DNA from 2 places in the Exiguobacterium sp. Leaf187 genome. Region 1 is predicted to be linked to the other one. Evidence: a T-box and tRNA genes for the amino acid it is inferred to sense, from the RefSeq annotation. Region 1 holds a T-box; the other holds one or more tRNA genes.
The links. A T-box is a leader RNA that pairs with one kind of tRNA and senses whether it is charged. The one in region 1 lies ahead of leuS (leucine--tRNA ligase), so its partner is inferred to be a tRNA-Leu.
Positions count from the first base shown of each region.

Region 2: it encodes a tRNA-Leu, which carries the amino acid that the T-box ahead of leuS (leucine--tRNA ligase) is inferred to sense. The anticodon was not compared.

Region 1 is NZ_LMPR01000009.1:1,370,532-1,386,320, forward strand. Features, by position in the region: gene ASF99_RS11350 (MFS transporter) at 1-510, opposite strand, end outside; gene pepV (dipeptidase PepV) at 570-1,967, opposite strand; gene ASF99_RS11360 (DeoR family transcriptional regulator) at 2,289-2,507, shown strand; gene ASF99_RS11365 (SDR family oxidoreductase) at 2,616-3,248, shown strand; gene ASF99_RS11370 (pseudouridine synthase) at 3,309-4,028, opposite strand; gene ASF99_RS11375 (putative polysaccharide biosynthesis protein) at 4,015-5,679, opposite strand; gene ASF99_RS11380 (NAD(P)/FAD-dependent oxidoreductase) at 5,872-7,143, shown strand; gene ASF99_RS11385 (hypothetical protein) at 7,205-8,182, opposite strand; gene leuS (leucine--tRNA ligase) at 8,314-10,719, opposite strand; T-box leader at 10,767-10,989, opposite strand; gene ASF99_RS11395 (HAD family hydrolase) at 11,028-11,672, opposite strand; gene ASF99_RS11400 (GNAT family N-acetyltransferase) at 11,767-12,801, opposite strand; gene ASF99_RS11405 (MDR family MFS transporter) at 12,985-14,163, opposite strand; gene ASF99_RS11410 (class I SAM-dependent methyltransferase) at 14,317-14,916, shown strand; gene ASF99_RS11415 (serine aminopeptidase domain-containing protein) at 14,967-15,671, opposite strand; gene ASF99_RS11420 (GNAT family N-acetyltransferase) at 15,750-15,789, opposite strand, start outside.
Region 2 is NZ_LMPR01000009.1:753,491-769,279, reverse strand. Features, by position in the region: gene adh (aldehyde dehydrogenase) at 1-1,060, shown strand, start outside; gene ASF99_RS08285 (DUF779 domain-containing protein) at 1,083-1,445, shown strand; gene ASF99_RS08280 (S66 family peptidase) at 1,630-2,640, shown strand; gene ASF99_RS08275 (hypothetical protein) at 2,656-2,997, shown strand; gene ASF99_RS08270 (alpha/beta hydrolase) at 3,019-3,951, shown strand; tRNA gene ASF99_RS08265 (tRNA-Leu) at 3,994-4,077, shown strand; gene ASF99_RS08260 (transporter substrate-binding domain-containing protein) at 4,279-5,046, shown strand; gene ASF99_RS08255 (amino acid ABC transporter permease) at 5,078-5,722, shown strand; gene ASF99_RS08250 (amino acid ABC transporter ATP-binding protein) at 5,719-6,447, shown strand; gene ASF99_RS08245 (2-oxoglutarate dehydrogenase E1 component) at 6,760-9,600, shown strand; gene odhB (2-oxoglutarate dehydrogenase complex dihydrolipoyllysine-residue succinyltransferase) at 9,636-10,892, shown strand; gene ASF99_RS08235 (glycerophosphodiester phosphodiesterase) at 11,050-11,946, shown strand; gene ASF99_RS08230 (Rrf2 family transcriptional regulator) at 12,163-12,606, shown strand; gene mnhG (monovalent cation/H(+) antiporter subunit G) at 12,660-13,034, opposite strand; gene ASF99_RS08220 (Na(+)/H(+) antiporter subunit F1) at 13,018-13,254, opposite strand; gene ASF99_RS08215 (Na+/H+ antiporter subunit E) at 13,302-13,778, opposite strand; gene ASF99_RS08210 (Na+/H+ antiporter subunit D) at 13,782-15,269, opposite strand; gene ASF99_RS08205 (Na(+)/H(+) antiporter subunit C) at 15,262-15,603, opposite strand; gene ASF99_RS08200 (Na(+)/H(+) antiporter subunit B) at 15,605-15,789, opposite strand, start outside.

The DNA of each region.
Region 1 (15,789 bases):
AACCCATGCTGCACCGGTTGAATAAAAAATCAGATTTAGTCCGCCACCCTCAGTGATTTGCCCAAGAATGAAAACAGCTAAAGCGAACCCTGCTGAGCCGAAAAGACGTAAAGCGCCGTAATCCACTTTACGCTTTCGCGTGTACTCGATCGCTAATGTATCCACGAGCGGAATATGCGCGCACTGGAACAACGCCCAAACGCAAGAAATCAATAATAAAAGTAGATAAGCAGACGTCAGTAAGTAACTGAGTGTAAAAATACCGGCAGCAAGCATCGCGACGAGCAAGAGTCGTTTCGGTTTTCCGAGTCGGTCCGCCGCGATTCCCCAAACAGGTTGTAGGAAAATGGAGAGAATCGGTCCAATCGCAACGATTGTTCCAATCTCTGAAGCAGACAGTCCGAACGCGTCGTTTGAGAAATAAAGCGCGAGATACGGAATGAGTGCTCCTTGTCCAAAGAAAATAAAGAAATATAAGGCTTGGAAATGATAGGTTTGAAGATTTTTCACACGGAACTTCCTTTCAAGAAGCAATCCCCCCATCTTTACGATGCGGGGATCATCAATCATTATTTTGCGAGCTCATAAATCGCTTCTGCATAGATTGCGACAGCAAGCAATAGTTCATCAAAATCAACATATTCATCGACTTGGTGGGCAACTTCAGGACCACCCGGGAAGACTGGACCAAAAGCAACTCCCGCCGTCAATGAACGCGCATATGTGCCGCCACCAATTGCTATCAGATCAGCTGATTGGTTCGTATGGCGCTCATAAACGGCACTTAGCGTCTTGATCAATTCATGGTTTGGATCAACATGGTGCGGTGTCATGTGCGTCCGCGTCTGCAATTCAAAACCATATCCTGCCGCGGCTTCCTTGATGATTTGCAAACGTTCCGTGAAGTCTGCTGTATACGGGTAACGGATATTGATTGATGCCGTTCCTTGCTCTTCGGCGTAACGGAATACACCGCCATTGATCGTTAAGTCACCTGTCTCGTCTGAAGCAGCGACACCCATCGCTACACCGCGAGAATCCCGGAACATATGCGTCACGAGTTGAATGTAACGACGACCGTTATAATCCAAGTGAAGCGTATTGAGGAAACGTGCCAAATGTAAAGCAGCATTTTTACCATTGTCCGGCTCCATCGCATGGGCTGCGACACCATTGACATCAAGTATGAGACCTTCCGTTTCTTGCTTGACTGTTCCCGTCAAACCTTGTTCTTCAAGATAAGCATGGAAATCCGTCTCAAGCGTTCCTACTTCGACGACACGAAGAAGCGCTTGGGCATGACCTGGAACCATGTTCGGACGTTCGCCACCTTCAAAACGAACGAGATGGTAGCCTGTATCAGATGCTTGCGCTGGTTTCCCTTGAATCAATAACCCATCATAGAGTCCTTTTTCCGCATTGATGATCGGGAAGTCGGCATCTGGTGCAAAACCAAGTGTGGGCATCTCTTCATGTTTGAAGTAATGATTGACACAACGCCATTCACTCTCCTCATCCCCTCCTGCAATCAGACGGATGCGCTTCGAGAGTGGTAAGCCAAGTTCTTTGACGATTTTAAAAGCGTAATAAGCTGCCATCGTCGGTCCTTTATCATCGATTGCTCCACGTGCATACAGTTTTCCATCTACAAGCGTCGGGTTGAATGGACCGTATGTCCAGTGATCGCCACCAGCTGGTACGACGTCTAAGTGACAAAGAATACCGAGTAACTCTTCCCCTTGACCATATTCCAAATGTCCTGCATACCCATCGACATTTTTTGTCGTGAACCCATCGCGTTCCCCTGTCGCGAGCATCCAATCGAGGGCACGTTTGACTTCATGACCAAACGGCGCGCCCTCTTCGATCGTGGATTCGTCGAGTACACTCGGAATCCGTAATAATTCTTTTAAATCTTCTAATAAGTCCTCGCGACGTGCGAGTACTTCCTCTTTCCAATTCACCATCTGATTTCGCTCCTTCATTACGGGTTTTGGATTCGTTTCCTATACACCTTCCTAGTATAGCGAATATTCGTTCAGATACGAACATCCAAATTCTGTTTTCTTTTTTATTTATTGAAATGACGAACATTAATCTAAAATAAAACCTAAATTATCGACTTTACAAACCATTTGAATATATTTTTTATGAAAACGTTCGGTTAAATTACTTGCATTTTAATATCAAAACGTTATACTAAAGGCGAAACAACTGGATATTGCATTGTCTTTTGTCACCCGAAGCTTTAGAACACTATTCTATCCATTGGGGGAGTGGTTATACCAATGAAAGATTCTACAGACCGTATGTTGACCCGGATTAAATCGATCTATCTCTACATCCAAGAGAACGGAGCTACTACGACAGCAGAGTTGGTTGAAGAGTTTGGCATCACTTCAAGGACCGTCCAGCGGGATTTGAACGTGCTTGAATACAACAATCTCATTGTGAGCCCTCGACGCGGTACATGGACGTCGAGTAAGAAACAAAAGCAAGCGGGTTGATCCACTGTTTCACTATGTATATCTTTCGATGACGCGATTCTTCGCGTCTTTTTTTGTTATCTTTTTTAAAACGTGGGGTATAGCTATTGGGAGAAGGAGATGATGAGAATGAATATTTTAATCATTGGAGCAAACGGAACGACAGGACGCAAGATGGTCGAATTGATCGCTAAACAAGGAGATCACCAAGCGATCGCGGTCGTACGGGAAGAAAATCAAATCAACGATTTGATTGCACTCGGCGCATCTGAAGTCAGACTTGGGGATTTGACGAAGGATGTCAGTGGCGTCATCAGTAACGCGGACGTCGTCATCTTTGCAGCGGGTGCTGGTGGCGCATCGGACGAATTGACACGCGCCGTCGATCAGGAAGGTGCGATCAAAGTCATCGATGCAGCAAAAGCCAACGGGATCGATCGTTTCCTAATGCTCAGTTCAGTCGGTACGGAAGAACCGAAAGGCGAACTAAAAGTGTATCTTGAATCGAAAGCAGCAGCAGACGCTCACCTCAAAGAAAGTGGACTCGACTATACAATCGTCCGTCCTGGTCCGCTCAGCTACGATGACCCAACAGGTACTGTTGAAACGAAAGAGCATTTTGATTCATACGAAGATCGTAAGGTGTCTCGTGACGATGTGGCAGCGCTGTTCGTTCACTTGATTGATCATCCGACACAATCTCGTGTATTCGAAGTACTCAGCGGTCCTTATCCGATCGCAGAAGCACTACGTAATCAATAATTAAATCCCACAATAAAAGGCGATGGAATGTACATTCACTCCACCGCCTTTTTGCTTTGCTTATTCAGGTTGCCAATCAAATAACGACAATTCCTCTTGTGTCAGTTCACGGTAGTCCCCGAGTGCAAGTGCCGAATCAAGCTCTAAACGACCAATCGAGCGCCGTTTCAAGAACGTGACCTCTTTACCTAGGGCAAGCATCATCCGTTTGACTTGATGGAACTTCCCTTCCGTGATCGTCAATTCAAGCGTTGAATCTGTTTCTGTCGTCGATAAGATGACGAGTTTTCCTGGCTTTGCCTGATAACCGTCTTCTAAGGTGACGCCTGCCGCAATTGCCTCGACGTCTTCTTGCGTCAATACACCTGTCACTTCCGCGTAATACGTTTTTTCAACGTGTTTTTTCGGAGACATCAAGGCATGATTGAACGCTCCATCGTTTGTCAGTAACAACAAACCTTCTGTATCCTTATCAAGTCGTCCGACCGGAAACGGTTTGAAATACGTCACGTCTTCAAACAACAGATCGATGACGGTCTCATCTCGTTTATCCTCCGTCGCACTAATGACACCCGGTGGTTTATTCATCATCAAGTAGATGTATTTTTGATACGTGACCGGTTCGCCGTACATCAGAACCTGTTGTGACTCGACATCGACATGTTGTTTCGGATCACGAACGATCTCACCATCGACTTGAATTGCCCCTGCCTTGAGCAAAAGTTTTACTTCTTTTCGGGAGCCTGCCCCCATGTTGGATAACAATTTATCTAGACGCATGATTTCGTCCTCGTTTCAATGAAAATTTACGCCCTAATATGACCTCTGCTAAACCACTCCAAATCGAAAGTCCAGCGAAAATCACGATTCCAACTGCCGCACCAATGATCAGGATCAACAGAGATGCCCATGTCGTCTCTGGTAAGAAGGACACCATTCCCCACTTCACGAGTGCAACACCTGCTCCCATCAATGCACTAATGATTAAAATCAATGATGTCCGGCGCAAGACGGTACTGAATGGGAACTTCACCGTTTGTGTGATCCGGAGGAACATTAATCCCGTCGCAACGAGATAGCCGATGATCGTCGCATATCCAGCACCTGTTCCATCACCTGTCAAATGAATCAACGGTGCATTCAAGAGATACTTCGCAAGTAATCCTGCAAGAGTTGCAATGATCGTGAAGTACTGACGGTTAATCCCTTGAAGGACTGCTGCCGTTACAGAATACAAGGCAAGGAACAACGCACTCGGCGCATAACTTAACAGATAGACCCACGCCGCTTGATCTTTTGGGAATAACACATGGAACGTTTCTTCACTGAGGAGAATCATCCCGACGACTGCCGGAATCGTCACAAAGAAAACAAGTTGATAAATCTGTGAGATTTGAGCCCGTACTTTCCGCATATCTCCTTGCGTGAAGGACGCTGTTAACAGTGGAGTTGCAGATAACGACAATCCTGTTGCGACCGACACCGGAATCAAGACGATCTTATGACTATCCGCAATCAGATAGGCAGTCGCGTTTCCGGCCGCTTCGAGCGTGTAACCGATACTTTGTAAGGCGGCATTCATCGTATTCTGGTCGATGACTTGATAAAGGGGTGTCGAAAGACCGACCATGACGATTGGAATCGCATACGTCAATAATTCCTTATACAAATCCGTTAACGGGCGATCCGGCGAACGGACGGTTTGAGTAGCACGAAGTTCCTGTAAGCCACTCGCACGTTTGCGGAAATAATAGATCAGAACCGCAACACTACCAATTGCGCCAATGAAAGCGCTGAATGTTGCAATCGTTGCGGCAAATGCTGCACCTGAATCAAACAAATAAATCGCGATGCTGACTCCTGCAAGCAAGAAGATGATCCGGACGATTTGTTCCAAGATTTGCGAAATCGCGGTCGGTCCCATCGATTGATACCCTTGGAAATAACCTCGGGTCATACTCATCGGTGGAATCAAGAGTAAAGCGAAACTCACGCCACGAATCGTCATCGTGACAGCATCAACGTATGCTGCTGAATCAACGTCACCACCTGGAATGGCCCGGTGTGCTAAATACGGTGCGAGAAAGAATAAAGCAAGGAAGGAAACAATCCCGGTCAAGGACATGATTTTCAGACCAGACCGATATAATCTTTCACTCGTATCATACTCTCCTAATGCATTGTATTTGGCGACGAATTTCGAGACGGCGACAGGAATCCCTGCTGTCGCGAGTCCGATCATGATCGCATAATAGTTATAGGCATACGTATAAAACATAATACCTGTAGCACCGACCATGAACTGGAATGGAAAGAGGTAGATCAAACCTAGTGCGCGGGAAATCAGTGACGCACCGGATAGGAGCATCGTCCCACGAACGAATCCCGCATTACCGGGAGAAGTGGACTGTTTATTGTTGACTGTGGACATGGTAACATCCCTCACGCTTTCTAATTTTTAAACTCGACACTCTAATCATGACTGTCTCATTATACAAGTTCTCTCGTACACAATTGCAAATCATTATACCGCTGTCTTTCTGGAATTGAAAGAGACGGTTTGTTTACAGTCGCAACTTCTGCTAAAGTGAAACAAGCAGAATTCTATGAATGAGGTGACCATATGTACGATGTAATCGTAATCGGGGGCGGACCGAGCGGCTTGATGGCAACGCTCGCCTCCTTACAAGCTGGAGCTCGAACACTCCTGCTCGATAAAGGGAATAAATTAGGACGGAAGCTCGCAATCTCTGGCGGCGGACGCTGTAACGTCACGAATCGAAAACCACTCGACGAGCTCGTCCAGTCGATTCCGGGAAACGGACGTTTCTTATATAGCGCCTTCTCTCAATTCAACAATGAATCGATCATCGAACTCTTCGAAGGATTTGGCGTCGCACTTAAAGAAGAGGACAACGGTCGGATGTTCCCTGTCTCAGATAAGGCAGCGGATGTCGTTCGTGTATTGATTGATCAAATCCGCGCGCATGGTGCCGAGATTCAAACGGATGCGCAAGTCGCTACGCTCGATTTCCATCCAGACGGTGCTTTTGCAGCTGTCATATTAGAGAATGGCATGCGTCTTGAAGCGAAAAGTTGTATCGTCGCGGTCGGTGGTCAATCTGTTCCGCATACCGGTTCAACGGGTGACGGCTATCCGTGGGCTGAAAAAGCGGGTCACACGATCACGGAACTCTTCCCAACGGAAGTTCCGATTCTGTTAGGTGATACGTTCATTCACGAAAAAACATTACAAGGGCTGTCGCTGCGTGACGTCGCTCTAACGGTCCACGGTAAAAAAGATAAGGCGATCAAAACACATACAGGTGATCTACTGTTCACACACTTCGGTTTAAGTGGTCCGATTGCTTTACGGTGTAGCCAATATACGATCAAAGAACGCAAACGTTCGAAAGAAACGATTGTTCATCTATCGATTGATCTCTTCCCGGACGAATCCCTCGGTGCCTTAACGGAACGTTTCCAAGCTGCGCTTGCCGCAAATCCGAAGAAAACAGTCCGCAATGCTCTTCGTGGTTTCGTACCAGAACGGTTGCTTGAACTCCTATTTGCTCAAATCGGCTTTGGCGATGAAGTCTGTACACAAGTGAAGAAACAAGACTGGACGGACTTCCTCCAACAATTGAAACGATTCCCACTCAGAGCAACGGGAACGCTCGATTTCGATAAAGCCTTCGTCACGGGTGGCGGCGTCTCGATCAAAGAGATTGATCCAAAAACAATGATGTCAAAAAAAGCCGAACGATTATTCTTCGCTGGTGAAATTCTTGATATTCACGGCTATACGGGTGGATACAACATTACAGCCGCGTTCGTGACGGGTCATTGCGCCGGTAGCCACGCCGCAGAAATGGCACGTGACACTGTCTCTTAATATGAACAAGACCCGATTCGTCTGTGTTAATCAGAAGAATCGGGTCTTTTCTTTTTATGCATCAGTCAATCGGTGTGAACGATCGGCTCGAAAACTTATCTGTCTCGACTAAGGCAAACAATTCATTATCCTGTACGAAAATCCCTTTTGAACCATAGACCTTCGGACTTGCCGTCTCTCCCGTGATCGTCTGATCTTTCTGATCAATCGAATAGAGATAGAGTGCTTCTGAATCAAGTGTGTAGATGCGTCCTTGTCGTTCCGCAAGACCAATTGGTCGGAAGTCGGATTCGAATACTTTCTTCGCATCACTTCGCATCCCATTCGCCGGTTCAATTTTACTTCGTTCTACGATCGATAAATACGGCGGCTTTTGCTTTTTCTTTAAAGCCCGTTTTTTCTTTTCCGACGCATCTGGATCAATCTTAATTTTATCCTCTTTCATGGCGAAACGAGTCAATTCCACACGTCCGATTGCACGGATATGATTGATCGTATAGAATTCCTTTTTCTTCGCATCATATCCAAGCCCATGGAAACTGTCTCGAATCGTCGTCCCCTGTACTTTTTCACGTTTTTCTTCGCTCCAGACACCATCTTTTCGCGTGATTGTCACGAGAATCTGATTCGATGTCAATAAAGCGACGGTCTCTCCGTCAACGAGTGTCATGCCATCGAGGCCAGAAAGAAGTAATTTCCCTTCTTCTAATTGGAAGGAGGCATTGATCCTCTCACCTGTTCCACTAATTTCAAAGAAACGATAATCGTCTGTGACGACGAGGTACGACCCGATGGAATCATCATATAACATCTGCTGGACATTCTTAATTAATGGTTCTTCCGGATTCGGAATAGCTGAAGGCGTTTTCGTCGGCACCTGTTTGACAGCTGCCTGATGCTTCGATTGCGTCTCGATTTTCGCGAACGTTTCCTGAATACGCGACATCGTCTCTGGTTTTGAGAAGACGAGCAGTACACAAAGAATCAAACCCGAAACGACGGCAAAAATCGTTGTATAGACTATATAAGATCGTTTCATTGATGGTAATCGCCTTTCTTTCTCGGTTTCTGATTCAGTGTAGCAGAAGGACGTTCAAAAAAAAAGCGGACTTGCGACGGAAATGAAGAAACCCCCTCCATTCGCGTCAAACGAATGAAAGGGGCTATGGCTTAATTTGCTACGATGTTGATTAATTTTTTCGGTACGACGATGACTTTTCGAACCGTCTTGTCGCCGATCCATTCTTGTGTCTTTTCGTCGGCAAAGGCAAGTGCCTCGATTTCTTCTTTTGTCGCGTCGATGTTGATTTCGATTTTCGAGCGAACTTTTCCGTTCACTTGAATGACGAATTCCATTGTATCGCTGACGAGTTTCGATTCATCGAATGTTGGCCATGTCGCATACGTCAATGTCTCTTCAAATCCAAGTTGTTCCCAGAGTTCCTCACCAAGGTGCGGTGCAACTGGTGTTAACAATTGGATGAACCCACGAAGGAAGTGACGCGGAAGCACCGGCTGTTTGTTTGCTTCGTTGACGAAGACCATGAGTTGCGAAATTCCGGTGTTGAACTGGATGTTCGCGAAGTCTTCCGTAACCTTCTTGACCGTCTGGTGGTATGTCCGTTCGAAGTCAGCATCGACTTCTGCGACATCTTGAATGTCTGCTGTCCGTTCGAACAAGCGCCAGACACGATCGAGGAAACGACGCGCACCGTCAAGTCCGTTCTCAGACCAGGCAACTGATGCATCGAGTGGACCCATGAACATTTCATACAAGCGTAACGTATCCGCACCATGCGATTTAACGATTTCATCCGGATTGATGACGTTACCGCGTGATTTCGACATTTTCTCGTTGTTCTCTCCAAGAATCATCCCTTGGTTGTATAACTTCTGGAATGGTTCTTTTGTTGGCACGACGCCTGCATCATACAAGACTTTATGCCAGAAGCGTGCATACAATAAGTGGAGAACGGCGTGTTCCGCACCACCGATGTAAATATCGACTGGAAGCCAGTATTTTAATTTTTCTGGATCCGCGATCGCCTCTTCATTGTGCGGATCGATGAAACGAAGATAATACCAGCAGCTTCCGCCCCATTGTGGCATCGTATTCGTCTCGCGACGCCCTTTCATTCCTGTTTCAGGATCCGTATAATCCAACCAGTCTTCCGCAAGCGCAAGTGGTGATTCGCCTGTACCAGACGGCTTGATCTCCGGAATGATTGGAAGTTCGAGCGGTAATTCCTCTTGGCTAAGCGTCTTCATCGAACCATCTTCCATATGAACGACTGGGATTGGCTCACCCCAATACCGTTGACGACTGAACAACCAGTCGCGGAGACGATACGTGATTTTCTTGCGTCCGACTTGATTCGTTTCGAGTTCAGCAATCATCGTCTCGATTGCTTCTTGTTTTCCAAGACCATCAAGCATATGCGAGTTGACGTGTTCGCCCTCTCCTGTATAGGCTGCTTCATCGACGTTTCCACCCGCGACGACCTCAACGATTGGCAAGTCGAATTGTTTCGCGAATTCATGGTCGCGCTCATCGTGTCCTGGAACTGCCATGATTGCACCCGTTCCATAAGAAGCAAGGACATAATCAGCGATCCAGATCGGAAGACGATCACCTGAGATTGGATTGACGGCGAAAGCACCCGTGAAGACGCCTGTTTTTTCCTTCGCTAAATCCGTCCGTTCGAGGTCTGACTTCGTTTGGACTTGCGAAATGTACGTATCGACGGCTTCCTTGTGATCCGCTGTCGTGATGTCAGCTACGAATGGATGCTCCGGCGCAAGCACGAGGTACGTCGCACCAAAGATTGTGTCCGGACGTGTCGTAAAGACCGTGACTTGTTTTTTATGTCCATCAATCGTGAAATCGATCTCAGCACCTTCTGATTTCCCGATCCAGTTCCGTTGCATCTCTTTAACAGAATCCGGCCAATCGAGGTCATCGAGATCTTCAAGAAGACGATCCGCATATTCCGTGATTTTCAAGACCCACTGACGCATCGGAACACGCACGACCGGATGATTTCCGCGTTCAGATAATCCGTCGATGACTTCTTCATTCGCAAGAACGGTTCCAAGTGCCGGGCACCAGTTGACCGCGACTTCGTCCACGAACGCAAGTCCTTTTTCATACAACTTCGTAAAGATCCACTGTGTCCATTTGTAGTACTTCGGATCCGTCGTGTTGATTTCACGATCCCAGTCATAGGAGAATCCAAGTTCTTTCAACTGACGCTTGAACGTCTCGATGTTTTTCGCTGTGAATTCACGTGGGTCATTCCCTGTATCGAGGGCGTATTGTTCTGCTGGTAACCCGAATGCATCCCAACCCATTGGGTGCAAGACGTTGTATCCTTGCATCCGTTTCATCCGTGCGAGGATGTCCGTTGCTGTGTAGCCTTCCGGGTGTCCAACGTGGAGTCCGGCACCTGACGGATACGGGAACATATCAAGGGCATAAAACCCTTCTTTTTCTGGATCTTCTGTCGTGACGAAGGCGTTGTCTTGATCCCAACGCGCCTGCCATTTTGGTTCAATTTCGCGATGATTGTACGGCATGTCTTTTCCTCCTCTAATCTAAAAAAAACCGGTCCTCCGCCCCTAGGAATAGGGACGAAAGACCGGTTTGGCTTCCGCGGTACCACCCACGTTGTCTGTCTATGACAGACCGCTTGATTCACAGATAACGGTGTGAAGGACCGGATTCGCTACTACGACTTCACGAATCGTGCTCCCTGACGAGTTCACGGTTGTTACCGACTGGTTCGCACCTTCCACCAGCTCTCTTGACGGCACCTTTCCCCTACTACTTCAGTTCCCTGCATTTGACTATCTTTTCCTAGTGTAATCTGTTTCTTCCTCAAGCGTCAACGCTTCCGTAAAATTTCCTCGATTTCCGCATGCGATCGCGCAATATGATCTGCTTGTTCTAAGCGTTGCGCTGGCATCCGGTCATCAAGAAGCGCAATCACTTCCATACCTGCTGCTTTTGCGCCGATCATCCCGTTTGCAGCGTCTTCAATGACGAGACAATTCTCAGGTGCGTGCCCGATTCGTGATGCCGCAAGTCGAAAAATCGCGGGATCCGGCTTCGAACGCACGACTTCTTCCCCACTGACGTAATGCGTGATTGGAAGCTCGTAATGACGGATGACGCGTTCGATTTTTTGAAGCGAACTCGAAGAAGCGATCCCGATATCGTAACCAAGAGACGTCGCTTGTTCGATGACTTGTTTGACTCCCTCTTTTAAACCACACGCCTCTGGTTTTGCATGAATTTGAAACAAGCGATGTTCTTCCTCAAGTAAAGCACTCGCTGTTTCTCGGAGCTCGTGTTGCGCGACAAGTTCTTCCCACATCTCATCTCCTGTTTTCCCCATGAATGTCGCATACTGAACCGGATCGAGCGGAATCGATAACGTTTTGAACATCTGCTGGTGGACCTCAAAGTAGCGGATTTCACTATCTAAGATGACCCCATCCATATCAAAAATAAGACCTCGTTTTTTCAAGACACATCCCCCTCAATTGATCTATCATGATTTCAGCATATCAAAAAAACGACTACACGATGTAGTCGTTTCACCTTCTTCATTTAGTTACTGTTTAACTTGTCGCCATTTGGACACTGGTTTGTCGGTAAGCCGGAAAATAATCCGAATTAGCATCTGACCCGTATCGTGTACACAACTGATCGTATATGGCTGGTTGAAGAATCGATTTTCCTTGATGATACTCAAATAAACGGTACCCGGTGTAACGACATTTACTCTCAAAGAGACTATCTCGTTCTTGATATCCACCTCCGAGATGTTGTTCGACGAGACCGCGTTCTTTCGCCTGAAGAATCGCTTCGTACTCAAGTCGTTGATTCGGGAACATCTTCGCTTCGTCCCGCTTACAACCAATCAAATGACCGTGGGCATATTCTTTTCCGAGCAATACGAAGTATCCACCAACAGGTTCTCCGTCGATTTCCGCAATCAGTAACAATGGCTCACAGAGTGGATTCGCTTCAAATAATTGCTCAAAATAACTCGCCGTAAAATAGTAATGAGCCGAAGCATTCTTCCGGTCCATCGTTTCATGATACAACGCCAAAAAAACAGATAAATCGTCTCGTGTTCCTGTTCTAACGGTTAACGGTGAAGCGAGCGATTTACGAATCATACTTCTCGTTTTCTTATGGAACGTCTGCATGATTTCTTCTAGTGAGGGGCGCAAATCAATGCTCGTCGTATGACGGATGAAAGAAGCTTCCGTCCAGTCACGCATGAGTCGTTCATTGCCCGTCAACGGATTAAAGCGAATCATTTCCGAGACGATCGATTCTTGCTCCGCCCACCTTTCAAACGATAGACGTGCATGCTGCATTTCAGATGCGGTTAAGCGACCGACGATTTCCGGTCCGCCGTAGCCATACGGCGTGATGAGATCTGAATAAGGCGTATCAAAAATCCGACGCTTTAAAAAGGGATAGAACAGTGTTCCTGCATGACCTTCATAACGGAATAACACCGCTTGCTCAGACGGTCTAGCGTTAAGCGTGACGTATTGGTGACTGTAGAAGATATCAAGAGGCTGTTGCTGTACGTGTGTCGTCCAAGTTGCGGCATCTGTGATGAATTGACACCTTTCCATTCGTGCACCTCCAGTCAAAAAGAAGCAACGTTCACATGAACTTTCTTTTCAAGTTCTTGATTAGAAAGTACCCGTTTCTTTGCCGAAATATTCCATATTAATAATGATTTGTTTTATAATTAGCGCATTAATGATGTAAAAAAAAGACAGCGAATCTAATGTCCGCTGTCTTACAGATGATGCTCATGATGTGATTTTAGGAATGGCACGAAGGAATACGACGCCTGCTAACAGAATCAATCCAATCAATGTCAAGAAGACCGCTGACATACCGGATAAATCGTAGATCAACCCTCCGACGGTCGGACTGATCATCCGTCCCGCTGAAGCGGCAATATTGACGTATCCCTGGAACTCTCCTTCTTTTCCGATTGGCGCGAGTCTCGCCGCCATAGCAGGAACCGCTGGCCAGATGAACATCTCACCAATCGTCAAAATGATCATCGCGACGAGGAACATCTTGAAGCCGCCTGCGAACGGAACGATCAGATAAGACAAGAGGAAGATTCCTGTACCGGTCATCAATTGTCGCTTCAAGTCATCTCCAAACCACCGAAGAATCGGTGTTAATAAAGGTTGTGCGAACACGATGAGCGCTCCGTTGATCGTCCAAAGAATCGAGTACTCGGAAATCGTGACACCGAGCGATTTCGTGTGTACGGCAAAGGTTCCTTGCCATTGCACATAAACGAACCAAAGTAAGGCATACCCGATCGAGACGAGCAACATCGTCCGTGCTGCACCGCGCGCAAGGGGTGTGCGTGTCGTTTCGATCTCGTCATGTGCCGCATGCATCCGCGCTGGTGCTTGAATCCAGGATAAACCAACGAACAAAATGATGGCAAAGGCGATGTATAGGACAAGATTGGCGATGAAGATGTACTGAATCGAAAAGGCAGCGATTTGACCACTGACTGCTGTCCCGAGCGCTACACCGACGTTTTGTGCGACATAGATCGCATTAAAGGCACGGCGCCCGCCTTCCGGCCAGATGACACCCGTCATCGCGTAGATCGTCGGAAAAACCATCCCACCGACGAATCCAATCAATCCAAGCATCGCGACGTATCCGAGGTACGTCTGATGAAACAGCAATAAGCCGACTGAAGATAGGACAAGTCCGATGACACTGATGACAAGCGTCTTCTTGCCACCGAGACGGTCAAACGCTTTTCCACCTAAGTAGTTTCCGACGATTGCTAAGGCCGAGTTGACGAACAATGCCATCCCTGCTTTTGTCATCGACTCTCCTAAATATTCATGAATATATAATGTATTAAACGGCCATAAAAAAGAGGATCCCGTCGTATTGATGGCCATCGCAAGGACGAGGATCCAGACCGCTTTTGGTAATTTTGGCATACCTGTAGTCCTCCTATTTCATTCTCAACCTTGCCACTTTACGCAATCCGTCCCCTAACTGTCAAGCTACTTCGCTTTTCGTCAACGAATCAAAAAATGATATAATGCAGAAAGAATCTTGCACATACTGAACCATTACTAGAAAAACAGACTATAGGAACAGGAGTCTATGCCATGTCACTTGCCCGTGTATTACCTTATACGAAACAATTACTCGAGTCCGTTATCGAGCCCGGAGACTGCGTCGTCGATATGACTGCCGGAAATGGACATGATACACAGTTTTTAGCAGAACGTGTCGGTCCAGAAGGAAGGGTCCTTGCGTTCGACGTCCAGGCACAAGCCATTGAGGAATCGACGCGACGTCTTGACGAAGCCGGAATGTTAGCACGTGTCGACCTTTATCATGAAAGCCACATCCATGTCGGTGCCCGTCTTTCGGACGAACAACGTCCAGTCCGCGCTGGTGTCTTCAATCTCGGATACCTGCCTGGAAGCGATAAATCGATCACGACGACCGGAGAAGAGACGCTTGAAGCACTCGATGCTCTCCTCCCGGTCCTCGCTCCCGGCGGTCTTGTCGTCCTCGTCGTCTATCACGGCCACCTGGAAGGAAAACGAGAACGTGACGCTGTCCTCGATTACGTCACAGCCCTTGATCAGCAAGATTATGCCGTTCTCCAGTATCGCTTCTTGAACCAACAAAATCATCCCCCGTTCATCATCGCGATCGAGAAAAAAGTACGCGGATGATGGACACAAAAAAGTGATGCTCCTTTTTTAGAGGCATCACTTTTGTTATTTCATTCTTCCACAAGCTTAAAGAACAACATTAATTTTTCTGCAAACCGTGTGTTCAACCGTTCGAAACTAAAATGCGGAAAACCGTGTAGACGTTGTAAGTAAATCTGATCGCCACCCATTTTCCGGCATACTTCAAGTGTCAACTTGACGTCTGCGAACTGATCGTCCGGTGCATAAAAACAAGCCAAGTTCACACGCGGCAGTTTTTTTCGTTCCTCGTCATGTACGACGATCTCTTCTTCGATTTCCCGGTACTGTGCATAAGTCAGTTCACCGATGCGAACGGTATCTTCCGTACTTTGACCAAACGGCAACGTACCGAGTGGCGCATCGGGCCGGAAACGATCGAACGCACTTGCGAAGACTTGTTTGACGCCTCCGAGTTGTTTCGAAGGGTGCCAATCAAACAACGGTGAAATGAATGCAAGGCTTGCTACCGGTAATTCATATTCTTGCAACAGACGATTGACGACGAGTGCGCCCATGCTACAGGCGACGATATGAATCGGTAGCTTGCGTTTCCCGGCTTCACGTAATGCTTCTTTTAACAGTTGACCATGTTCTTCAAACGAGATACGACGTGGGGCGTCGACGAGCAATACTTCATACTCTCGTTCGAGTACCCGAATCAAAGCTTCACTCGGACGGGCACGCAGTTGTAACGGATAGACTAATACGATGATTCCTGTTGGTTGTTCAACCACAAACTCACCTCTTCACTTCATACTTCCTATTTACGATATCTTATTTCAAACGCACACAAAACCGTCCCAAGACGGATTTCACGAGGCGACATGGCGAAGGCGAATGACAGATTCTACT
Region 2 (15,789 bases), 620 kb from region 1:
ACTTGGCGTCGTTGGTCAAATCATTCCGTGGAACTTCCCGCTCCTGATGGCTGTCTGGAAGCTGGCACCGGCTCTTGCAGCAGGAAACTGTGTCGTCTTAAAACCAGCAGAACAAACACCAGCGAGCATCATGGTGCTCATGGAACTTGTCGAGGATCTATTGCCACCTGGTGTCGTGAATATCGTCAATGGATTTGGTCTCGAGGCAGGAAAACCGCTCGCTTCAAGCAAACGAATCGCAAAAATCGCCTTTACGGGAGAGACGACGACAGGACGTTTGATCATGCAGTACGCATCACAAAACTTGATTCCGGTCACACTCGAACTCGGTGGGAAATCACCGAACATCTTCTTTGAGGATATCATGCAGGCAGACGATGCTTTCTTTGATAAAGCAATCGAAGGATTACTGATGTTCGCGTTGAACCAAGGAGAAGTCTGTACGTGTCCGTCGCGTGCCTTGATTCAAGAATCAATTTACGAGCCGTTCATGGAACGTGTTCTTGAGCGTGTCAAAGCCATCAAGATCGGAAATCCTCTTGATTCGGACGTCATGATGGGGGCTCAAGCTTCGAACGAACAGATGGAGAAAATCCTTTCATATCTTGAAATCGGTAAGTCGGAAGGCGCAGAGTGTCTCATCGGTGGAGAGCGTAACATGCTTGAAGGGGATCTTGCAGAAGGATATTACATCCAACCAACGATCTTCAAAGGGCATAACAAGATGCGAATCTTCCAAGAAGAAATTTTCGGACCGGTCTTGTCGGTTACGACATTCAAGACGGAAGAAGAAGCGCTCGAAATTGCGAATGATACGTTATATGGTCTTGGTGCCGGAGTCTGGACACGTGATATGAACCGTGCTTATCGGTTTGGGCGTGCGATCGAAGCAGGACGCGTCTGGACGAACTGTTATCACCAATATCCAGCTCACGCGGCGTTTGGTGGTTACAAAATGTCAGGGATCGGACGTGAAAACCATAAGATGATGCTCAACCATTACCAACGGACGAAAAACCTACTCGTTAGCTACAACCCGAATAAACTCGGTTTCTTCTAAGTCGGAAAGGACGTGGATGCAAATGGTGGAACGTGTTCAGGCGACAGCAGCTTGTCTAGAGTTAATCGACCAGTTGAGAGAAAAACACGGTCCGTTGATGTTTCATCAATCTGGTGGTTGTTGCGATGGCAGTTCCCCGATGTGTTTTGCGCAGGGTGATCTATTCCTGGGAGATCAGGATAAAAAACTGGGAGAGATCGGTGGTTGTCCGTTTTATATTCATGAAGATCAATATGAGTACTGGAAACATACGCAACTCATCATTGATGTCGTGGATGGTCGAGGCGGAATGTTCTCTCTTGAAGGTGTCGAAGGGAAACGTTTTTTGACACGCTCCCGTGCGTTCACGCAAGAGGAATACGCTGAACTATCAGCATCAAGCTAAGGAATCAAACACGGTTTCGTCGAGGTGACTTGTTCATTCAGGTCGCTCGTACGGAATCGTGTTTTTTGTTCGTATCACGACGTTCGAACAGGATAAAAGTTGGTAATGCGGCATAAGAACGGTATAATGAACTCATATTTTGACGAGAAGATAGTTTCACACTATGACATTATAGGGGGTCACCATGAAATATCCATTTTTAGGTTGGACAGGTCAAACGATCGGAGTGACGGCGCCCTCCTCCGGATTAAGTGAACAGCAACAGGAATGGGTCGAACGAGCAGTTGAACAGGTACAAGCACGACAAATGAACGTCCGTTTAGGCGAAACGATTTGGTCGCATCAACATGCTGAGAGTGCACCGGCTAAACAACGGGCCGAAGAATTGAACCGCATGATGACGGATGAGACGATTGATGCCGTCATCCCGCCATTTGGCGGGGAACGCGCCATTGATCTTTTACCTGAGTTGACGCTAGCTACTTACCAAACAAAATGGTTGCTTGGCTATTCCGATATCAGTACGCTATTGCTCAGTCTGACGCTTCAGACGGGAATTGCAACAGCACATGGTCCGAATTTCGTTGAGCTTCGAAGTGAAGAATGGGACGAGACGACAAGTGCCTGGCGACGAGTACTTGCGACGCCAACTGGAGGAACCGTTACACAGTGGGCTTCCGATCGTTATCAATCCGAGTGGACTGATGAAGAACGTCCAGCAGGTTCGTTATTTCAGCTAACGGAAGCGACGGAATGGAAAGCACTTGATGAGCGAACAGAAGTGACCGGACGTATACTTGGTGGGTGCCTAGAGACGATTCGCCATCTGATTGGGACACCGTATGGAGATGTGCAGCGTTTCCAGCGTGAAGAGATCAACGGAGAACCGATACTCTGGTACTTTGAGGTGTCTGAAGCGAATTCGGCAGAGGTGCACCGGACGCTGCGACAAATGGCGTATGCTGGCTGGTTCAACCATGCGGCTGGCTTTTTATTCGGGCGCACGTCTGCAAGGATTACAGAAGACCTGACATGGCTAAACGTGTATCAATATCTAGCGGATGAGACAGGCTTACCAATCTTATACGATCTTGACATCGGTCATCAGCCGCCGCAGGTGACGTTAATCAATGGAGCGACGGGTACGGTTCGTATTCAAGGAAAAGATTCACGAATCGATCTGACGTTCAACTAAAAAGGAGAGCACGCAATGGCACGTCGTAAGTTTCAAGCATTAGGCGTTTATAAACGCGTCCATATCAATCCGGAGACACGTCGGATGACGTTACCGGAACCATTTTACGATGCACTTCGTCTAGAAGATGAATTGCTGATTGCACAAGTCGGAGATGTTCTCGTCATGCGACGTCCGGGGGAGGTCGTCGAGACAGAAACAGATTTATTGAGCGAACTCGTAGAAGATGGATTCACGGGTACAGAGCTCGTCCAAGAATTTGCCTACCGGCGTCAGCAACAAGAACAGCGATTACGTCAACAAGTCTTGCAGGATGAAGAGGATGACCATGCTGCTCAACTGAAGATCGAGTTATAACGGAAAGAAGGAGTGGGGCAGATGCGTCGCAGAACAAAAATTGGAATCGGAGTCATCGGATCCGGATTAGTAGCAGCGAGTTATTATTTTTACGAGATGGCAATCGCTACGAATCCAAAGCCATTCTTATCGAATAATCGAGATCTAAGTGACGAGATGGTCCGATTGATGCAACCTGGTCAGACATGGATCAAGGAGCAACCGCTTGAGCGGATCGAGATTGAAGCGAAAGACGGTTTAACGTTACGCGGGCATTTTCTTCCGTCACCTGTTCCGTCAGATCGGATCGTCATTCTCGTGCACGGGTACGGAGGCGTCGGAACGGATTTAGCCGGATTCGCCTATCTGTACCATCAGGCCGGTTTCCATGTCATGATGCCCGATAATCGTGGACACGGAATGAGTGACGGTCACTACATCGGATTCGGATGGCATGATCGGGAAGATTGTCTCAGTTGGTCGAACTATCTGATTGAACGGATCGGACAGGAGGCGAAACTATTCCTGCATGGCGTATCGATGGGAGGGGCGACCGTATTGATGACGAGTGGCGAACAACTCCCACCACAAATCAAAGGAATCATTTCTGATTGTGCCTATACGTCCGTTAATGCAGTCCTTGCGTATCAGATGAAGCGGATGTACCGTCTACCACACTTTCCGTTCTTAGGCATGACGAGCGTATTGACGAAGCTAAAGGCTGGTTATACGTTCCGTGAAGCATCTGCGCTGAAACAGGTCAAAAAGGCACAAGTACCGATTTTGTTCATCCATGGTGGGGCGGATACATTCGTACCGACAGACATGGTGTATGAGCTGTATGAAGCTTGTCCAACGGAAAAAGAGCTCGTCGTCATTCCAAATGCCGCTCATGCGATGGCCTATTTTGAGGATCCAGCATTGTATGATGATGTCGTCGAGAAGTTCGTTCGCAACATCTTGCGAAATGATTGACAACTCCGTTCTTTACCCGCTATATTAATATCATAAATCAACGTCGTCGTGGCGGAACTGGTAGACGCGCTAGACTCAGAATCTAGTGGTGGCAACACCGTGGAGGTTCAAGTCCTCTCGGCGGCATAAATGATTGAAGGAGGCAATCCCAGCAGGGGGTTGCCCTTTTTTTATTGCTGAATAGAAAACGATTACAACGAATAAAAATTCAGAAATATTTATCTTTTTAGAATTTTTCTGGTAAAATACGTTTTAAAGAGGGTACTCTTCAGGGAAAGTACTAAGTGAAGTAGACAATCTTTAACACATAGGAGAGGGGAAACAAACATGAAAAAAGGGAGTATCTTGCTAGCGCTCTTGATGAGCTGTGTTCTCGTACTTGGTGCATGTAGCATCGGTTCGAAAGAAGAAGAGTCGTCTGAAGGAAAGACGTATAAGGTCGGCATTGACGTCACGTATCCACCATTCGAATATAAAGACGGGGATACGTACAAAGGAATCGACATCGATCTCATGAAAGCAATCGCGAAGGATCAGAACTTCAAGATTCAATTTGAAGCGATGGACTTTAGCGGCATCATTCCGGCACTTCAAGCAAATCAATTGGACGTTGCCATTGCCGGTATGAGTATTACGCCAGAACGGAAGAAAGTCGTCACATTCTCGGATCCATACTTCAAAGCTGGTCTTATTCTAGTCGTCAAAGAAGATGAGAATGGTATTAAATCTGTCAACGATTTAAAAGGGAAAAAAGTAGCCGTCAAAAAGGGAACGACGGGTGCGAAATATGCAACGGATAACGCAGATAAACTGGGCTTTACAGTCACACAGTTCAATGACAGTCCAGCGATGTTCCAAGAAGTGAAGAATGGTAACGCTGCTGCTTTGATTGAAGATTATCCTGTCATCTCATATGCAAACAAACAACAAAACCTTGGATTAAAACTTGTCGGAGACCGTCTCAACGGGGACAACTACGGAATCGCTGTCTTAAAAGGTGAGAACGAGGATCTGATGAAGAAAATCAACAAAGGGCTTGCGAATCTGAAAGAAAACGGTGAATACGATAAAATCGTTGACACGTATCTGAAATAAGTCGCAAGGCGATAAGGGAGTGGGATAGCCAATGGAAGTGGTCAAAACCGCATTTCCATTTTTCTTGGAAGGGCTTCAAGTCACATTGTATATTTTCATCATCGCGGTCATCGTCGGCTTTCTGATTGGCTTAGTCGTCGCATTGATGCGGTTATCACCATCAAAAATCTTAAACGGGATCGCAATTGTCTATATTGATGTCATTCGCGGAACGCCGTTCATCGTTCAGTTATTCTTCATCTATTTTGGACTCAATTCGCTCGAATGGTTATCGATGGACCGGATGTATGCAGGGATACTGACGGTCGCAATCAATGCCGGTGCTTATTTTGCGGAGATCATTCGAGCTGGTATCCAGTCGATTGATAAAGGACAAACAGAAGCTGCGCGTTCACTCGGGATGACAGGGCGTCAAACGATGGTACAGATCATCTTACCGCAAGCATTCCGACGGATGTTACCAACGATTACGAACCAATCGATCATCAGCTTAAAAGATACATCGTTGCTGTCGATCATCGGAATCGCTGACTTGACGCAACAAGGTCAGGTTCAGCAATCGACGACGTTCGAACCATTTATCGTCTGGTCTGTCGTCGGATTGATGTACTTCGTCATCATTTATCTCTTGTCCTTAGTGGCGAAGTTCTTGGAACGGAGGTTTACATTACGATGAGTATCATTGAAGTGAAGAACTTAAAAAAATCCTTCGGTTCGAATGAAGTCTTAAAAGACATCAACGTCTCGATTGCAGAAAAAGAAGTCGTTTGTGTCATCGGTCCGTCGGGATCTGGGAAAAGTACGTTTTTACGCTGTTTGAATCGATTGGAAGAGATCACGGGTGGTACGGTCATCGTCGATGATTTCGACATTACGAGTCCAAAGGTCGATATCAACAAGGTCCGGGAAGAAGTCGGGATGGTCTTTCAACATTTTAATCTCTTCCCACATAAGACCGTGCTAGAAAACGTCACGCTCGCACCGATTAAAGTGCGTAAATCGGATAAAGAACAGGCGAAACAGCGGGCACTTGAACTACTCGATAAAGTCGGATTACGTGAAAAAGCGGATAATTATCCAGGTGAATTATCTGGAGGTCAAAAACAGCGGGTCGCTATTGCCCGCGCGCTTGCGATGAATCCGAAAATCATGTTGTTTGATGAGCCAACGTCAGCGCTTGACCCGGAAATGGTCGGTGACGTGCTTGCCGTCATGAAACAGCTTGCCCTTGAAGGCATGACGATGGTCGTCGTGACCCATGAGATGGGATTTGCTCGAGAGGTTGGAGATCGCGTCTTATTCATGGATGGTGGCTATATCGTCGAAGAGAACGTGCCACAAGCATTGTTTGATTCTCCACAACACGAACGGACGCAATCGTTCCTTAGTAAAGTCTTATGATGGAACCGGCGTATCTAAATGCGGATACGCCGGTTTTTTGACGAATCATAAATAACTGGCTAAGCGCTCATAAGAAAAACTTATACATTTAAGCGCAAGAATTTGGGAATTCGAAATGCACACACAGGAAAAGAGTAGTAATATAGTAACGAAGGCACTTTCATGGAAGAATGACACGATCATTCCTTCTCATGACGTTCAGCGTTTTATTCATGCAATTCCTTTTGAAAGCGCTAACAGGTAGAGGGCTGGAAACACATCGAGTATCCACTGGATGTGTGGGGAGAAATATAGAAACGGGGGGAACCGTACATGGCAGGCCACGAGCAAGATCAACAAGCATTCTATGGACCAAACCTTGGCTACATCATTGAATTGTACGAGCGTTTTTTAGAAGACAAAACATCCGTTGATGAGGAGACACGTGCTTATTTCGAAGAGCATGGTGCACCCGTGACGGAACCAGTTGTACCGATGCAAGTCGAGACAGGAGATTTCGAAAAATATCTTGCGGCGAATCGTTTAGCGGAACAAATTCGTGCAAAAGGACATCTTGCGGCGGATATCTATCCGCTGAAGGACCATCCGCGAGAAACAGGATTATTCGAATTGAGTCAGTACGGATTGACAGAAGCAGATCTTCGAAAAATGCCAGTCTCACTCGTCTGTCCTGAACCACCAACTGGTGTACAGGACGCATTTGAAGGCATCGAACATTTAAAAGCGCAGTACACGGGAGCAGCCGCAGTTGAGTTCCAGCATGTCGACGATCTCGATGAAAAGAAATGGCTCCGTCAGAAAATCGAGCAAGGTGCTTTGACAGCGACGCTAGATGCTGAACAAAAGAAACAGTTGTTCAAACGCTTAGCTGAAACGGACCTCTTCGAAAAATACTTGCACAAAACATACGTCGGTCAAAAACGCTTCTCGATTGAAGGACTTGACGCGATGGTGCCATTGCTCGACACAATCGTCGGACACCTCATCTCGAACGGGTCGGAGACGATCAATATCGGAATGGCACACCGTGGACGGTTGAACGTTTTGGCGCACGTACTCGGGAAGCCGTATGAAATGATCTTTGCTGAGTTCCAGCATGCACCAAACCACGACCTCGTACCATCTGAAGGCTCGATTGGGATCACGTACGGTTGGACGGGCGACGTGAAGTATCACCTCGGTTTAAACCGAAAACTTGAGCAAGAGACACGTAACGTGCGGATGACGCTTGCGAACAATCCGTCGCACCTTGAGTTCGTCGACCCAGTCGTCGAAGGCTTCACACGTGCGGCACAAGATGATCGCTCACAAAAAGGAGCACCACGCCAAGAGCAAGCGGCTGCTGCTGCGATCCTGATCCACGGTGATGCAGCGTTCCCAGGTCAAGGAATCGTGGCTGAAACATTGAACTTAGCGAATCTCAAAGGATATAACACCGGCGGAACGATTCATATCATCGCGAACAACACGATCGGCTTCACGACGGAGCCGACGGACTCCCGTTCGACGCGTTACTCGAGTGATCTTGCCAAAGGATATGAGATTCCAGTCTTCCACGTCAATGCGGATGAGCCGGAAAGCTGTCTCGCTGTCGCGTTGCTCGCGAGCGAGTATCGGGCAACGTTTAAGAAGGATGTCATGATTGATTTGATCGGATATCGTCGTTTTGGTCATAACGAAATGGATGAACCGATGAATACGAACCCGGTCTTATACGATTTGATTCATAAACATGATCCAATTCGTGTCTTGTACGGGAAAACACTTGTCGCGAACGGGGATGCGACAGCTGACGAAATTCAATCGATTGAAACATCGATCAATGACCAGATGAAAGCAGCTCGTGAAAAAGTACCAAACGTCGAGAAAGAGTATGGTGGGGTCATGCCGGACGTCGTCTTTAAAGGCGTTCCGACCATCGAGACAGGGGTCTCGATTGAAACATTGACGGCGTACAATGAAGAATTATTACAGTGGCCGGACGGCTTCCAAGTGTTCCATAAACTTGAGAAGGTCCTGAAGCGCCGGACGGATGCGTTCTCAACGAAGAACGGAATTGACTGGGGACATGCCGAAACATTGGCGTTCGCTTCGATTCTCTCAGATGGAACACCCATCCGCTTGAGCGGTCAAGATTCTGAACGGGGAACGTTCGCACAACGGAACATTAATCTTCATGATGTGAAAACAGGAGAAGGCTTCTCGCCACTCCATGCCTTGTCAACGGCAACTGCATCATTCTCGGTCTACAACAGTCCGTTGTCTGAAGCAGGTGTACTTGGTTTTGAATACGGTTATAACGTCTTCGCTCCGGAAACACTTGTATTATGGGAAGCGCAATATGGGGACTTTGCGAACTCAGGTCAAGTCATCTTCGACCAGTTCATCTCAGCTAGCCGAGCAAAATGGGGACAAACGTCAGGTCTCGTCATGTTGCTTCCGCATGGTTATGAGGGGCAAGGACCAGAACACTCGAGTGGTCGTTTAGAACGTTTCTTGACGTTATCGGGTGAGAAAAACTGGACGGTCGCGAACGTGTCAAGTGCTGCCCAGTACTTCCACCTGTTGCGCCGACAAGCAGCGATTCTCGGGAAAGAGGAAGTCCGACCGCTCGTCGTCATGACGCCGAAGAGTCTCTTGCGTCATCCGCTTGCGACATCCGATGTCTCTGAGTTGACGGAAGGTAGTTTCCAACGTGTCATCGAACAAGCTGGACTTGGCGAAGCACCAGATCGTGTTAAACGTCTTGTGTTCTGTTCTGGTAAGATGGCAATCGATCTAGCAGAAGCCGTTTCAAAATCAGATGAGAATCTCGATTGGCTACAAATCGTCCGGGTCGAGGAGTTGTATCCGTTCCCGGCGAAAGCCTTACAAGAAGTCATCGCGCGCTATGAAGCCGTCGAAGAGATGGTTTGGGTACAAGAAGAACCGAAAAACATGGGGGCTTGGTCCTTCATGGAACCTCGACTTGAGACAGTCGCACCGAACGGCATCCAAACCGTCCGTTACATCGGTCGTCGTCGTCGTTCTAGTACAGCAGAAGGTGACCCGTCAGGTCATAAAGTAGAGCAGGCACGTATCATCAATGATGCACTCACAGCGACTGTTTCTACTCCAACAGCACCATCACACGTATCAAATCACACATCATAACTTAAGATAGAATCGAGTCATAGGGGGAGAATACGATGGAAATCAAAGTACCAGAACTTGCCGAATCAATTACTGAAGGAACGGTGGCGTCTTGGTTAAAACAACCAGGTGATCACGTGGAAAAAGGGGAAGCCATCGTTGAGCTCGAGACAGATAAAGTCAACATCGAAGTACCGTCAGATGAAGCAGGTACGTTGACGGAAGTGATGGCTGCTGAAGGAGATACAGTTCGCGTCGGGGAAACGATTGCTGTCATCTCTGCTGGTGGCGAGGCTCCAAAACCGGCTGCGGCAGAACCAGTACAAGAAACGCCAAAAGAGACACCAAAAGCAGAAGAAAAAGCGGAACAACCGGTGGCTGCAGCAGCGACTGAAAGTACATCTGTTGCGGATCGTCCGATTGCTTCACCTGCTGCCCGTAAACTGGCTCGTGAAAAAGGAATCGATTTAGCGCAAGTGGCGACGCAAGATCCACTTGGTCGCATCCGCGTCCAAGACGTCGCGACGTTTGAAGTAGCACCACGTGAGCAAGCAAAACCGGCTCCTACGAAACCCGCTACACCGGCACCAGCACCTGCAGCCGCTCCTGGGAAACCGGAAGAGCGAATCAAGATGTCACGCCGTCGTAAGACGATTGCGAACCGACTCGTTGAAGTTCAACAAACGGCAGCGATGTTGACGACATTCAATGAGATCGATATGTCAGCGGTCATGGCACTACGTAAACGTCGCCAAGAGAAATTTGTGAAGGAAAACGAAGTCAAGCTCGGCTTCATGTCATTCTTTACAAAAGCAGCAGTCGCAGCACTGAAGAAGATGCCATACTTGAATGCTGAGATTCAAGGGGATGAAATCGTCCTGAAGAAATTCTACGATATCGGGATTGCGGTCTCAGCACCGGACGGTCTCGTCGTTCCTGTCGTACGTGATGCGGACAAGAAGAACTTCGCTGAGATTGAAAAAGATATCATTCAACTCGCTGTCAAAGCGCGTGACAACAAACTCGGTCTATCTGATTTGACGGGTGGTACGTTCACGATCACGAATGGTGGTACGTTCGGTTCACTCATGTCGACACCGATCTTAAACGGTCCACAAGTCGCGATTCTAGGGATGCATGCAATCAACTTGCGTCCTGTCGCGATTGATGCTGAACGGATGGAAAACCGTCCGATGATGTATGTCGCACTCTCCTACGACCACCGAATCGTTGATGGAAAAGAAGCCGTTACGTTCCTGAAGCACATCAAAGATTTGCTTGAAGATCCAGAGTCATTGATTTTCGAAGCGTAAGTTTCAAAAAGACCCGTTTGATCGAACGGGTCTTTTTCTATGTCGTAATAACACTTTGTCATCAAATCACGAAATGACATTTACATTTTCTCTATATCAGCTTCATACATACGACTTAGGATAGGTATTGTAAGAATATTTCAAGGGGGAATCAATTATGTTGAAACAATTTGGGTTAACGATGGCTGCAGGCGCGATATTAAGTACAGGTTTTCCGACAGAAGATGTCGGTGCACAATCAAAAGGAAAATCATTGCTCGATCCAAATCGAATCATCAACGTCGCTCACCGCGGAGCTTCAGGGTATGCACCAGAGCATACGATGCCAGCTTATGAAATGGGACATAAGAAATTTAAAGCAGATTACATCGAGATTGACTTACAGATGACAAAAGATGGTCAATTGATTGCGATGCACGATGAAACGGTTGATCGGACGACAGATGGGACGGGTGCTGTCAAAGACAAGACACTTGAAGAAATCAAGAAGCTTGATGCAGGAAGCTGGTTCAATGAAGTAAACCCTTCACTTGCTCGAAAAGAGTACGCTGGATTAAAAGTGCCGACACTTGAAGAAATTTTCTCGACATATGGAAAGCATGCGAACTATTATATTGAAACAAAATCGCCAGAGGTTTATCCAGGTATGGAAGAGAAGTTATTGAATACCTTAAAAGCTTATGGTTTATCGAGTGATCGTGTAAAACCGGGTCAAGTCTTAATTCAATCGTTCAGTGAAGCAAGCCTTCAAAAAGTCAAAGCCATGGATCCGAATGTACCGCTTATTCAGTTGATGGAAGCGAACGAAGTCAAGGCATTGACGGATGATCGATTGACTGCAATCCGTCAGTATGCAGTCGGTGTCGGTCCTTCCTTCAAAGCGTTGACACGTGAGAACGTCTCAGCGATTCGCGCGCATGATTTATTACTTCACCCGTATACTGTCAATGAAAAAGCGGATATGGTACGTATGCTTGATTATGGTGTTACAGGTGTTTTTACGAACTATGCCGACCGTTTCAATGATGTCGTGAAAGGGCTGTACAAAAAATAAAGTAAAAACGAAACAGTACTATTTCTTCTTTCGAACAGGAAAGGAGGAATAGTTTTTTGTTTTTAAAACTCGTATTTTAAATCCAATATTTCATTCCATACGTAAACCCTATAGAGGTTTATCAGAATTTCGAATCATGAGACAAAACAATGTAGTCAGTTTCGTATTTCATGGTACGATAACAGTGCAGTTTTGGGAAGGAATGGAGTGAGGATCGTGAGAATTACACAGTATACGGATTATGGACTACGTGTGTTGATGTATCTCGGGGTGCACCGGGATGTTATCACACCAATGCCGCAGATTGCCAAGCATTATGGCATCTCATCCAACCATTTAATGAAGGTAACACAACAATTAGCGAAACTTGGCTATGTCGAATCAACAAGAGGTCGGTCAGGCGGACTCCGTTTGATTCGTGAGCCAAAAGACATCAACATCGGGAAAGTCGTTCGGGAGATGGAACCGATGGATATCGTCGAGTGTTTTGGAAGCAACGGTCATTGTGTCATCGAACCAGGATGCCGTCTAAAAGGTGTGCTCGGACGAGCGCTTCGAGCTTTTATCCGGGAACTGGAACAGCATACATTAGAAGAATTGCTAGATAATCGTGATGAGTTGGCACTCTTGTTTGCTGCCTCATCTTTACAGCGTTCCTAATCAAAAAACCCTCGCTTCCGTGAATGGAAGCGAGGGTTTTGTCAGATCGATACTTATACATCATCTTGACGTTTCTTTGGTTCCACATGTTCTTTGTTCTGGGACAAGTCGTCTCGAACAGACGATTTCCACAACGGAACATTGCTGTAATATGCAGCACGAGCGATCAGATGTCCTCCAATCGGTGCTGTGATGAGCACGAACAGGATGCCGAGAACGACACGAGAGGAGAAGAATCCATCTTCAGTGACGAAATAGATGATGACGCCGATTAAAATCGACATGACACCTAATGTCGCGCTTTTAGATGCAGCGTGAGCACGCGTATAGACATCCGGTAAGCGGATCAGACCAAGCGCGGTGACGAGACTAAATCCCATACCGAGCAAGGCGAAGACCGCGACGATCAATTCATTGGTTGCGATCACGTTCGATGATCTCTCCTTTCTCGATATATTTTGAAAAGGCAACTGTACCGATGAAGGCGAGTATACCAATCAACAGGATGACTTCGAGGTAGTCGCTCGTCCGTAAGATGATCGAGACAAGTCCAACGATTGAAATCAAGCTGATACCAATTGAATCAAGCGCGATGACACGATCCGCAACACTTGGTCCTTTGATGACCCGGTAAAACAGACCAAGCATCGAGAGAAAGACACCCCCGAGTGCGATATAGATTAAAATATCGAACATCACCGACTCACCTCCAGAATGGCTTTCTCAAAACTATCACGAATCGAAGCGACCGCTTCATCGACCTCTGGCATGTGGAGTGCATGAATGTAGAGTGTCTTATTATCATCCGAGATATCAACGACAAGCGTTCCCGGTGTCAGCGTGATCAGCATTGACAGCAACGTGATTTGCCACGGTTGATCGAGTTCGGTCTCATAGGCGAAAATACCAGGTTGAATATCTAACTTCGGCTTTAAAATGATTTTCAAGACATCGATGTTCGCGACGACAAGCTCGTAGAGAAAGCGGAAAAACAATAGGACGAGTGCGACGACAGGTCCGAGATAAAAGCGACCTTTGAAGCCGCGACGGAAAGCGAACATCGCAATCAGCCCTAGCGCGTAACCGATGACGAAACCGGAGGCCGAGAAATTGTTTGAGAGAAACATCCACAAGAATGCAAGAAATAAGTTGAGCAAGACTTGAAATGCCATGAATTAACGACCTCCTTTTAGTACGGCATCGATATAGAGCGTTGGATTCGTCAACGGTTCGACGGCTTGTTGAATCAGTGGACGCATCGCCTCAGCACCTACTCCATAGAGAACGCTGAGCGCAACTAAGACAATCGTAGGAACTAGCAGCTTGGGAACAAGCGCTTGTTTATCACCCGAGTAGGTCTTCGGTGTTCCCCAAAAGGCACGCATGAACAATTGAACGACGGAATACAAGACGAGCAGACTTGATAGTAAGACGATGATCGGTCCAATCAACTCACCAGCTTCAATACCACCACGAACAATCAGGAATTTCCCAATGAACCCGCTGAGCGGTGGAATCCCGGCAAGTGATAACGCCGCGATGAAGAACGTCCAACCTAGTACAGGATAGGTTTTGATCATCCCTCCCATATCTTTCAGTTTACTCGAGCCGGCAATTCCGACCATAATCCCTACGAGAAGGAATAAAGCGGCTTTGATCAACATATCATGAAGAAGGTAGAAAATCGCACCTTCTAGTGCTTGCGGTGTCATGAGGGAAACCCCGTACAAGATGACCCCGACTGCGACGATGATGTTGTAGATGATGATTTGCTTCGCATCCCGTGTCGCAAGCGCACCGATCACCCCGATGATGATCGTACTGAGAGCAAGGATACTTAAGATTTGATGAATCGTTCCAATCTCATTTGAGAAGAACAAACTATACGTCCGTAAAATCCCGTAGACCCCGACCTTCGTCAGCAAGGCACCGAACAGAGCAAGAACAGGCGTCGGCGGTACTTGATAAGAACCAGGTAACCAGAAGTAGAGCGGGAAGATCGCACCTTTTAATCCGAAGACGATCAGGAATAACAAGGCGATGACGTTTAGGATTGCCGGCTGTCCGACCTCTGAAATCTTTTGACTGATATCCGCCATGCTGAGTGATCCGATGATTCCGTACAAGAAGGCCACCGTCATGACGAATAATGCGGACGAGATGACGTTGATCAAAAGATACTTCAGCGATTCTCGTAATTGTGCCGGTTTCCCGCCGAGAACGATCAAGACATAAGACGAAATCAGGAAGACTTCGAAGAAGACGAACATGTTAAAGATATCACCTGTCGTAAAGGCACCATTGACACCAACGAGCAGGAATTGAACGGCGATGAAATAGTAGTACCGTTGATAGGAAACGCTCAAGTAGACAATGGCATACCAGATGATACAAAGAACAAGAATGCTCGTCGTCGTGACGAGTAAAGCGGATAGCATGTCTGAGACGAGCGTAATACCAAAAGGTGCTGGCCAGCTACCGAGTGTGACTGTTAAGATGCCGTTCGACCGGACAGTCAGCACGAGATAGATGGAGGCACAGACAGTCAAAATCGTCGAAAAGAGGGAAACGATTCGTTGTCCTTTGAGGTGTCTCGGGAAAAACATCAAGAGGACACCCGTCAACAAAGGGATGATGATTGGTAGTAGCGGTAAGTTAATCATTCGAATCGGTTCCTTTCATCTCTTCGATATTATCGGTTCCGAGTTCTTGATAGGCACGATAAGCGAGTACCAAGAAAAAGGCAGTGACACCAAAGCTGATGACGATGGCGGTCAAGACGAGTGCTTGCGGTAGTGGATCCGTATAGGAAGTCACGCCGTCCTTTAAGACCGGAGCCGCGCCTCGTTTTAATCCACCCATCGTCATGACGAGTAGATGGGCAGCGTGGCTGAGCAACCCTGTTCCGATGATAATGCGAAGAATACTTTTCGAAAGAATGAGATAAATGGCACACATCGTCAGGATGCCTGCGGCGATCGCCATGATGATTTCCATATTAATCACTCTCCCCAATCGTTTGAATAATCGTCATCGTCACACCGACTACAACAAGATAAACACCAAGATCAAACAACATCGCCGTATGAAGTGATGTCTTACCGAATAACGGTAGGTTGAAATAGTCATGTGCATGTGTGAAGAACGGGACGTTAAAGACAAGCGCTCCTGAAGCCGTCATTA